Shumkonia mesophila: one gene and its partners. The protein of the gene in region 3 interacts with the protein of the main gene of each other region in a pairwise test. Links are inferred from orthologs where the notes say so. Each region holds a gene or a part of one and is shown on either strand. Other genes may lie near its edges. The genes, in order: ODR01_RS16035, ODR01_RS00475 and ileS.

What was found.
Region 1: the proteins of ileS (region 3) and ODR01_RS16035 interact in binary tests that used the Escherichia coli proteins (3 or more experiments, as listed by UniProt). The link is inferred for Shumkonia mesophila from one-to-one orthologs.
Region 2: the proteins of ileS (region 3) and ODR01_RS00475 interact in binary tests that used the Escherichia coli proteins (3 or more experiments, as listed by UniProt). The link is inferred for Shumkonia mesophila from one-to-one orthologs.

What each region holds. Positions count from the first base shown.
Region 1 is NZ_JAOTID010000010.1:14,627-17,547, forward strand. Bases 51-2,817 are described here. They hold ODR01_RS16035 (hydrogenase maturation protease), read left to right. Parts: upstream 51-1,088; coding sequence 1,089-1,547; downstream 1,548-2,817. Other genes in these bases: ODR01_RS16030 (Ni/Fe hydrogenase subunit alpha), read left to right, coding at 51-1,086; hypA (hydrogenase maturation nickel metallochaperone HypA), read left to right, coding at 1,789-2,121; hypB (hydrogenase nickel incorporation protein HypB), read left to right, coding at 2,121-2,817. Outside these bases: more of ODR01_RS16030, read left to right, coding at 1-50; more of hypB, read left to right, coding at 2,818-2,921.
Region 2 is NZ_JAOTID010000001.1:103,539-106,620, reverse strand. Bases 112-3,039 are described here. They hold ODR01_RS00475 (ABC transporter substrate-binding protein), read left to right. Parts: upstream 112-1,064; coding sequence 1,065-2,015; downstream 2,016-3,039. Other genes in these bases: ODR01_RS00470 (sugar phosphate isomerase/epimerase family protein), read left to right, coding at 2,099-3,039; ODR01_RS00480 (ABC transporter permease), read left to right, coding at 112-1,022. Outside these bases: ODR01_RS00485 (sugar ABC transporter ATP-binding protein), read left to right, coding at 1-58; more of ODR01_RS00480, read left to right, coding at 27-111; more of ODR01_RS00470, read left to right, coding at 3,040-3,082. UniProt on the Escherichia coli protein: Part of the ABC transporter complex RbsABC involved in ribose import. Binds ribose. Also serves as the primary chemoreceptor for chemotaxis.
Region 3 is NZ_JAOTID010000008.1:127,316-130,802, reverse strand. What follows is about bases 15-3,347. They hold ileS (isoleucine--tRNA ligase), read left to right. Parts: upstream 15-327; coding sequence 328-3,147; downstream 3,148-3,347. Other genes in these bases: lspA (signal peptidase II), read left to right, coding at 3,176-3,347; ODR01_RS14660 (bifunctional riboflavin kinase/FAD synthetase), read left to right, coding at 15-265. Outside these bases: more of ODR01_RS14660, read left to right, coding at 1-14; more of lspA, read left to right, coding at 3,348-3,487. UniProt on the Escherichia coli protein: Catalyzes the attachment of isoleucine to tRNA(Ile). As IleRS can inadvertently accommodate and process structurally similar amino acids such as valine, to avoid such errors it has two additional distinct tRNA(Ile)-dependent editing activities.

The DNA of each region.
Region 1 (2,921 bases), on a different replicon or contig from region 3:
GCCTACCAGATGGGGGCCAGCCAGGCCATGGAGCAGGCGCTGGGCGTCACCGTCACCGGGCCGCTGCGCGACCTGCGCCGGCTCATCTATTGCGGCGAGTGGATCGAAAGTCACGTGCTGCATGCCGCCATGCTGCACGCCCCCGACTTCCTGGGGCTGCAGGACGCGCTGCAACTGGCCAAGGACGATCCCGAGATCGTCGAGACCGCGCTCAAGCTCAAGAAGCTCGGCAACACCATCATCGAGGTCATCGGCGGCCGGGCGGCCCATCCGATCAACCTCAAGGTTGGCGGCTTCTACCGGGCGCCGCGCAAGGAAAAGATCCGCGAGCTGATCGAGCCCCTGAAATGGGCCATCGACGCCGCCATCGGCGTGGCCAAGGTGTTCGGCGGCTTCGAGTTTCCCGATTACGAGGACGACTATACCTGCGTATCGCTGCGCCATCCTGACGAATACGCCATTCACGAGGGGCGGATCGTTTCCAACCGGGGGCTCGACATTCCGGTCGCCGACTTCCACAAGCACTTCAAGGAAGAGCACGTGCGCCATTCGAACGCATTGCACGGCATGATGATGGACGGCACCGTCTATCTGACGGGGCCGAACGCCCGCTACAACAACAATTACGCGCAGCTTTCCAAGCTGGCCAAGCGGGTCGCCAAGGACATCGGCCTCGGCAAGACCTGCAACAACCTCTACCAGAGCATCCTGGTACGCATGGTCGAGACCGTCTACGCCTGCGAGGAGGCCATCCGGCTGGCCGAGGCCTACGAGGAGCCCGACGAGTCGTGCGTGGCGGTGACGCCGCGCCGCGGCGTCGGCGCCGGTTGCACCGAGGCGCCGCGCGGCATCTGCTTCCACCGCTACGAACTGGACGACGAGGGACGCATCGTCGCCGCGCGCATCCAGGCCCCGACATCGCAGAACCAGCCGCAGATCGAGCGCGACCTGCGGGGCGTCGTGGGGGCCAATTTGCGTCTTTCGGACGAAGACCTGAAGTGGCGGTGCGAGCAGACGATCCGCAACTACGACCCGTGCATTTCGTGCGCCACGCACTTCCTCAAGTTCACCATCGATCGGGAGTAGGGGTGGCAGGCACGGGCATTCTCGTTCTCGGCATTGGCAACCGCTTCCGGCACGACGATGGCGTCGGGCCGGTGATTGCCGAGCGCCTGGAGGCCAGCGGCATTGCAACCCGGGTGGAGAGCGGCGAGGGGGCCGAGCTGATGGAGGCCTGGCAGGGCTTTCCCCACGTCGTGCTGGTGGACGCGGCCTCCTCGGGCGCGGCGGCGGGAACCCTCCATCGCTTCGAGGCGGCCGAAACCCGGCTGCCGACCGGCCTGTTTCACTATTCCAGCCATCTCTTTTCGGTCGCCGAGGCGATCGAAATGGCGCGCATCCTGGGCCGTCTGCCCGGCCGGATGACGGTCTATGGCATCGAGGGGCGCGATTTTTCCTATGGCGAGGGGCTGTCGGTCGAGGTGGCGGCGGCGGCCGACGTCGCGGAAGCCGAAATCCGTGCCCTCGTGGCGGCCGGGCGCGGCTGAAAAATCTGCTTGCATTTTTGAGCCAGGAGTTCTTTTTTCGCCCCGTCGCGGCCATCTTGGCCGGATTGGAATAAATTCTATTCTCAGAATAATGCGTGAATTCTCCTGGCAAATGTCCGATGATGGATGCATGGAAATCTTCCCGCGGATCGATGACGGTCCGGGAAGCTTGTGGTTCGCGTTCGTTCCGGCGGCGATTGCCGGCCGGTGCCGGTGAGTGAAGGGGGCGGACGTGCACGAGATGTCGCTTTGCGAGGGCGTTCTCAGGATTCTGGAAGAGCAGGCGGGCGTGCAGAACTATTCCCGCGTCCGGCGCGTGACGCTGGAGATTGGGATGCTCTCGACGGCCGTTCCGGAATCCATCGAGATGTGCTTCGGGGCGGTTACCCGCGGCACCCTGGCAGACGGGGCGGCACTTGAAATCGTTCGCACACCGGGCGAGGCGTGGTGTAAGAAGTGCGCGGCCAGCGTTCCGGTGAAGGAACGCTACACTCCCTGTCCCCGCTGTGGGGGATTCGATTTGGAGCTGCGGGCAGGCGACGGGCTGCGGATCAAGGAACTGGAGGTCGACTGATGTGCGTTACATGCGGCTGCGGGCAACCCGGCCACGACCATGACCACGATCATGCCCATCCCCACGATCATGACCATGATCACGGCCATTCCCACGACCACGATCATGGTCACGACCATGACCACGAGCACGGGCATTCCCACGAGCACGGAACGATGGGAGCCGTCCACGACGCGGCCACCAGCGAGGCCCGAATCGTTCAGATCGAGCAGGACATCCTGTCCGTCAACAACCGCTACGCCGATGCCAACCGGCGCCTTCTGGCCGGCCGCGGCGTCTTCGCGGTGAACCTGGTGTCCAGCCCGGGGTCGGGCAAGACGACGCTGCTGGTTCGCACCATTTCGGACTTGAAGGATCGCTTCCCGGTTTCGGTGATCGAAGGCGACCAGGAAACCGAGTTCGACGCCGAGCGTATCCGCAAGACCGGGGCCAAGGCCATTCAGCTCAACACCGGCAAGGGCTGCCATCTGGACGCCCACATGGTCGGCCACGCGCTGGAGGAACTGGACCCGGCCGAGGGCGGCGTGCTGTTCGTCGAGAACGTCGGCAACCTGATCTGCCCGTCGGCCTTCGACCTCGGCGAGGCCCACAAGATCGTCGTGCTGTCGGTGACCGAGGGCGAGGACAAACCGCTGAAGTATCCCGACATGTTCTTCCAGGCCGATCTGATGCTCCTCAACAAGATCGACCTGCTGCCCTACCTCAATTTCGACGTCGACAAGAGCATCGAGTTCGCCCAACGGGTCAATCCCGACATCCAGGTGATCAAGGTATCGGCGACTTCGGGCGAGGGCATGCAG
Region 2 (3,082 bases), on a different replicon or contig from region 3:
CATCAATGAGAACGAGATCGTCCGCCATGCCACCGGCCTCGCGACGACCCGCCATTAGGGTCGACCTGAAGGTCTGGGGGCCGTTCCTGGCGCTCGCCGCGCTGATCGTGCTGGCGACACTCGTCAATCCGGCCTTCCTCAATCCCAGCAATATCGTCAACGTCCTGACGCGGTCGGCCTTCATCGGCATCATCGCCATCGGTGCGACCTTCGTCATCGCGGCCGGGGCGATCGACCTTTCGGTCGGATCCATGGCTGCCTTCATCGCCGGCGTCGCCATCATCGCGATGAACGCCCTGGTCGGCGGGGCGGGGGCAGGCGCTCTCATCGTCGCTGCCGGCATCGCCGTTTCCGTCGGCCTGGGCATCGTCGCCGGCGGCGTCAACGGCGTGCTGGTGACCAAGGGCCGCATCGAGGCTTTCATCGTCACCCTCGGCACCATGGGCATCTTCCGCTCCCTGGTCACCTACCTGGCCAACGGCGGCACACTGTCGCTGGACCCTGCGGTGCGCACGGTCTACCGGCCGCTCTATTACGGCGGCATCTTCGGGATTTCCTATCCGATCATCCTGTTTGCGCTGGTGGCGGCCGCCGGGGCGGTGATTCTCTATCGCACCCGCTTCGGCCGCTACTGCTCGGCGATCGGCTCCAACGAACAGGTGGCGCGCTATTCGGCAGTCAGCGTCAACGCAGTGAAGACGATGGCCTTCGTCATCCAGGGGCTTTGCGTCGCGCTGGCCGTGGCCATCTACGTGCCGCGCCTGGGCTCGGCCTCGGCCACCACCGGCCTCTTGTGGGAACTCGAGGCGATCGCCGCCGTGATCATCGGCGGCACCCGGCTCAAGGGCGGCTACGGGCGCATCTGGGGGACCGTCGTCGGCACCGTCACGCTGACCCTGATCGGCAACATCCTCAACCTTACCGGCGCCATCAGCGTCTACCTCAACGGCGCCATCCAGGGCGCCATCATCATCATCGCCGTGCTCCTCCAGCGAGGGAACGGCACGCGCGGAACCGGCTGAATTGCCACCGGCCGGCCGCATCACAGTACGGGGAGAAAAGCCATGTGGTTCAAATCATCGCTCGCAGCCATCGCGCTCGGCCTCGCCGCCGTCACGGCGACCCACGCGGCCGAGGAGATCAAGATGGGAGTCTCGATTCCCGCGGCCACGCATGGGTGGACGGGAGGCATCAATTTCCACGCCCAGCAGGCGAAAGAACGTCTCGAGAAGCAATACCCGAACCTCAAGATCGTGCTGGTTTCGGCGCCCGATGCCGCCCGCCAGGCGAACGACCTCGAGGATCTCGTCTCCATCCACCAGATCAAGACGCTGGTCATCCTACCGTTCGAATCCGACCCGCTGACCGATCCGGTGCGCCAGGTCAAACAGTCTGGCGTCTTCGTCACCGTCGTCGACCGCGGCCTCGGGGACCCGTCGATCCAGGACATCTACGTGGCCGGCAACAACCCGCAGATGGGCCGGATATCCGGCGAGTACATGCGCAAGCGCCTTGAAGGCAAATCCGCCAAGATCGTCGTTCTCCGGGGCATCCCGACGGTGATCGACAACCAGCGCTTCGATGCCTTCATGAAGGCGATCAAGGGCAGCGACATCGAGGTGTTGGCCTCGCAGTACGCCAACTGGAACCGCGACGACGGCTTCAAGGTGATGCAGGATTTCCTGGCGCGTTTCCCCGAGATCGACGCCGTGTGGGCGCAGGACGACGACATCTCGCTCGGCGCCATGGAGGCGATCCGCCAGGCCGGCCGCCAGGACAAACTCTTTGTTGTCGGTGGCGCCGGCATGAAGGACATCGTCAAGCGGGTGATGGACGGCGACAAGCTGATTCCGGTCGACGTCACCTATCCGCCGACCATGATCGCCGATGCCATGGAGATCACCGCGGGAAAGATGGCCGGCGGCAAGGAGACGAAGAAGGAATACATCATCGACTCCGTCCTCATCACGCCGGAGAACGCCAAGCAGTTCTACTATCCCGACTCCCCCTTCTGAGCAGGCCTGGAAGGCGGGCCGCGTGCCGGTCCGCTTTCCGGTTTCCCACCGACAAGCAAGGTTCACATGAACGGGAGTGCGAGATGAAAACGATCAAGGGACCGGCGCTTTTCCTGGCGCAGTTCGCCGGCGACGCGGCGCCGTTCAACTCGTGGGACGGCATCACGAAATGGGCCGCCGAGTGCGGCTATGTCGGGGTCCAGATCCCGGCCTGGGACGGGCGGCTCTTCGACCTGGCGAAGGCCGCCGAGTCCAAGACCTATTGCGACGAGATCAAGGGCGTGGCGGCGGCCAACGGCATTCAGGTCACCGAGCTGGCAACCCACTTGCAGGGACAGTTGGTGGCCGTCCATCCCGCCTATGACGAGGCGTTCGATGCGTTCGCCGCGCCCGAGGTGCGGGGCAAACCCGAGGCGCGGCGCGAGTGGGCGGTCGACCAGATGACGAAGGCGCTGCGGGCGTCACAGAACCTGGGAACGGTCGCTCTCGCCACTTTTTCCGGCGGCTTTGCCTGGCCATTCCTCTATCCGTGGCCGCAGCGTCCGGCCGGGCTGATCGATACCGCGTTCGGAGAACTGGCGCGCCGTTGGCGGCCCATCCTCGATGCCGCCGACAGGTGCGGCATCGACGTCTGCTACGAGATCCATCCCGGCGAGGACCTGCACGACGGCATCACCTTCGAGATGTTCCTGGAGCGGGTGGGCGGCCATCCCCGCTGCAACATGCTCTACGACCCGTCGCACTACGTGCTCCAGGCCCTCGACTATCTGGAGAACATCGACATCTACAAGGACCGCATCAAGATGTTCCACGTCAAGGACGCGGAATTCAACCCGACCGGCCGCCAGGGGGTTTATTCCGGCTACCAGCCGTGGGTCGACCGCGCCGGCCGGTTTCGCTCGCTGGGCGACGGCCACATCGACTTCGGCGCCATCTTTTCCAAGTTCGCGGCCAACGATTTCGAGGGCTGGGCGGTGGTGGAATGGGAGTGCTGCCTGAAGCATCCCGAGGATGGCGCCGTCGAGGGTGCGGCGTTCGTCAAGGACCATATCATCCGCGTCACCGAA
Region 3 (3,487 bases):
GACCCGCATCGGTATCGAGGACAACGGCAGGACGGTCTGGCACGACGGCGTCGCCAACCTCGGCTACCGGCCGACTTTCGCCGGCGCCGACATCGGCCTTGAGGCGCATATCTTCGATTTTTCCGGCGATCTTTACGGGCGGCGTGTGCGGGTCGCCCTCGTCGACTTTTTGCGGCCGGAACAGAAGTTCGACGGCCTTGAGCAACTGAAGAAGCAGATCGCCGAGGACAGCGAACGGGCCCGCAGGATCTTGGCGCGGCCGTAAAATGCTTTATAACGCCACGTAACGCGGCCCCCGTCGGGGCGCGGCAATCAGCGAGCCATCCCATGAGCGTGAATTACAAGCCGACCATCTTTCTGCCGAAGACCGACTTCCCGATGAAAGCGGGGCTGCCCGAGCACGAGCCCGAGTTTCTGGCCCGCTGGGAGAAGATGGACATTTACGGCCGCCATCGCGAGCAGGGCAAGGACCGCGAAAAGTTTGTGCTGCACGACGGCCCGCCCTACGCCAACGGCAACATCCACATGGGAACGGCGCTCAACAAGATCCTCAAGGACGTGATTGTGCGCTCGCGCCAGATGCTGGGCTACGACGCCAATTACGTCCCCGGCTGGGACTGCCATGGCCTGCCCATCGAATGGAAGATCGAGGAGAAGTACCGGGCGGCCGGCCAGGACAAGGACCAGGTGCCGGTGGTCAAGTTCCGCCAGGAATGCCGCGAATTCGCCGCCCGCTGGATCGAGGTCCAGAAGGAGGAGTTCAAGCGCCTGGGCGGGGTCGGCGACTGGGATCATCCCTACACCACCATGGCCTTCGACGCCGAGGCCACCATCGTGCGCGAGTTCGGCAAGTTCCTGATGAGCGGGGCGCTTTACAAAGGTGCCAAGCCGGTGTTGTGGTCGGTCGAGGAGAAGACCGCGCTGGCCGAGGCCGAGGTCGAGTACTACGACCACACGTCGACCACCATCTATGTGCGCTTCCCCATCGCGAAAACCGCCGCCCAGGGACTGGACGGCGCCGCCATCGTGATCTGGACCACCACGCCGTGGACCATCCCCGGCAACCGCGCGGTCGCCTATGGGGAAGGCATCGACTACGTGGTGGTCGAGGTCAAGGCGGTGACGGAAAAGAGCTTGGCCAAGGTCGGCGAGCGCATGATCTTCGCCGAGGCGCTGGTGCCCGAGATCGCCAAGGCGGCCGGCATCGCCGAGCATGCCATCGTGCGTAGGCTCAAGGGGGGCGAGCTGGCCGGCACCGTCTGCCATCACCCATTGCATGGTCACGGCTACGAGTTCGAGGTGCCGGCGCTGCCCGCCCATTTCGTCGAGATCGACACCGGCACCGGCTTCGTGCATATCGCGCCCGGCCATGGCGCCGACGACTGGGAACTGGGCATGAAGAACGGCGTGCCGGTGCCCGAGACGGTGGACGGCGACGGCCGCTTCTTCGCCCACGTGCCGATGTTCGCCGGCAAGCATGTGTTCGACGTGAATGCCGAGGTCGTCGAGGTGCTGAAAGGGATGGGCGCGCTGCTGGCCTCGGGCACGCTGGTGCACAGCTATCCGCATTCCTGGCGTTCCAAGGCGCCGCTGATCTTCCGCAACACCGCCCAGTGGTTCATCAGCATGGAGAACACCGGGCTTCGGGATACCGCGCTCAAGGCCATCGAGACGACCCGTTTCGTGCCGGCGGCCGGCAAGACGCGGCTTTACGGCATGATCGATTCGCGGCCCGACTGGTGCGTGTCGCGCCAGCGCGCCTGGGGCGTGCCGTTGACGGTATTCGTCAATCGCATCACCGGCGAGCCGCTGCGCGACCAGAAGGTCCTGGACCGTATCGTCGCCGCCGTCGAGAAGGAGGGCGTGGACGCCTGGTTCACGGCCGACCCGGCCCGTTTCCTGGCTCCCGAGTACGACGCCAGGGACTACGAGCAGGTGACCGACATCCTGGACGTGTGGTTCGATTCCGGCTGTACCCACGCCTTCGTGCTGAAGGCGCGGCCCGACCTCAAATGGCCGGCGTCCCTCTATCTGGAAGGTTCCGACCAGCATCGCGGCTGGTTCCATTCCTCGCTTTTGGAATCCTGCGGCACCACCGGCCAGGCGCCCTACGAGGCGGTGTTGACCCACGGCTTCGTCATGGCCGAGGACGGCCAGAAGATGTCGAAATCGCTCGGCAACACCATTCTGCCGCAGGACGTGATGAAGGAACACGGTGCCGACATCCTGCGCCTGTGGGTGGTGGGGTCGGACTATTCCGAAGACCTGCGCATCGGCCCCGAGATCCTGAAACGCAATGCCGACATCTACCGGCGGCTGCGCAATACGCTGCGCTATCTCTTGGGCAACCTGAACGGCTTTACCGAGGCCGAGCGCCTGCCGGTCGATCAGATGCCCGAGCTGGAGCGCTGGATCCTGCACCGCCTGTGGGAAATGGACGGTCAACTGCGCCAAGCGTGCGCCGACTTCCAGTACCATCCGTTCTTCGGCGAATTGCACAACTTCTGCGCCGTAGACCTGTCGGCCTTCTATTTCGACGTCCGCAAGGACTCGCTTTATTGCGACGCCGCCGATTCGGTGACCCGGCGGGCGGCGCGCACCGTGCTGGACGAACTGTTCAACTGCCTGACCGCGTGGCTGGCCCCCTTCATCTGCTTCACCGCAGAAGAAGCCTGGCTGATGCGCCATCCCGGCACGGACGAGAGCGTCCATCTGCGCCAGTTCCCCACCATCCCAGCGGTGTGGCGCGACGATGCGCTGGCCGCCAAGTGGACGACGGTGCGCGACTTGAGGCGCGTGGTGACCGGCGCGCTGGAACTGGAACGCGCCGCCAAGCGCATCGGCTCCAGCCTCGAAGCCCACGTCGATGTCTTCGCGACGGCGGCGCACGTTCAGGCCATGGCCGGCGTCGATCTCGCCGAGATCGCCATCACGTCGAGCGCCGCATTGCGTGAAGGCGAGGCGCCGGCGGAAGCCTTCCGGTTGAGCGACGTCGCCGGCGTCGGTGTGGTCCCGGGCCCGGCCGATGGCAAGAAATGCGCGCGCTGCTGGAAGGTCCTGGACGACGTGGGTGCCGATTCCACCTACCCTGACGTCTGCGGCCGCTGTGCCGACGCCGTGCACAAGCATCCGGAGCCGCTGACCTGACCGGCGAAAGCGGAAACGGGAGGACGCCATGCGATCCAAGAGCGTAGTCCGGCTGGGGATTGGCATGGTGCTTCTGGTCTTTGGGCTCGATCAGGCGACCAAGTGGTGGATTCTCGAATCCGTCATGCGGCCGCCCCGCGTTCTGCCGGTGACCCCCTTCTTCAACCTGGTGATGGGGTGGAATCGCGGTGTCAGCTTCGGCATGTTCAATCAGGACAGTGCCTACAATGCCTGGATCTTCACGGGCTTGGCGCTGGTGATCGCCGCCGTGCTGGTGGTCTGGATGTGGCGGGCCGAGAGCCGGCTCGTCGGCATCGCCATCGGCCTCATCGTCGGCGGC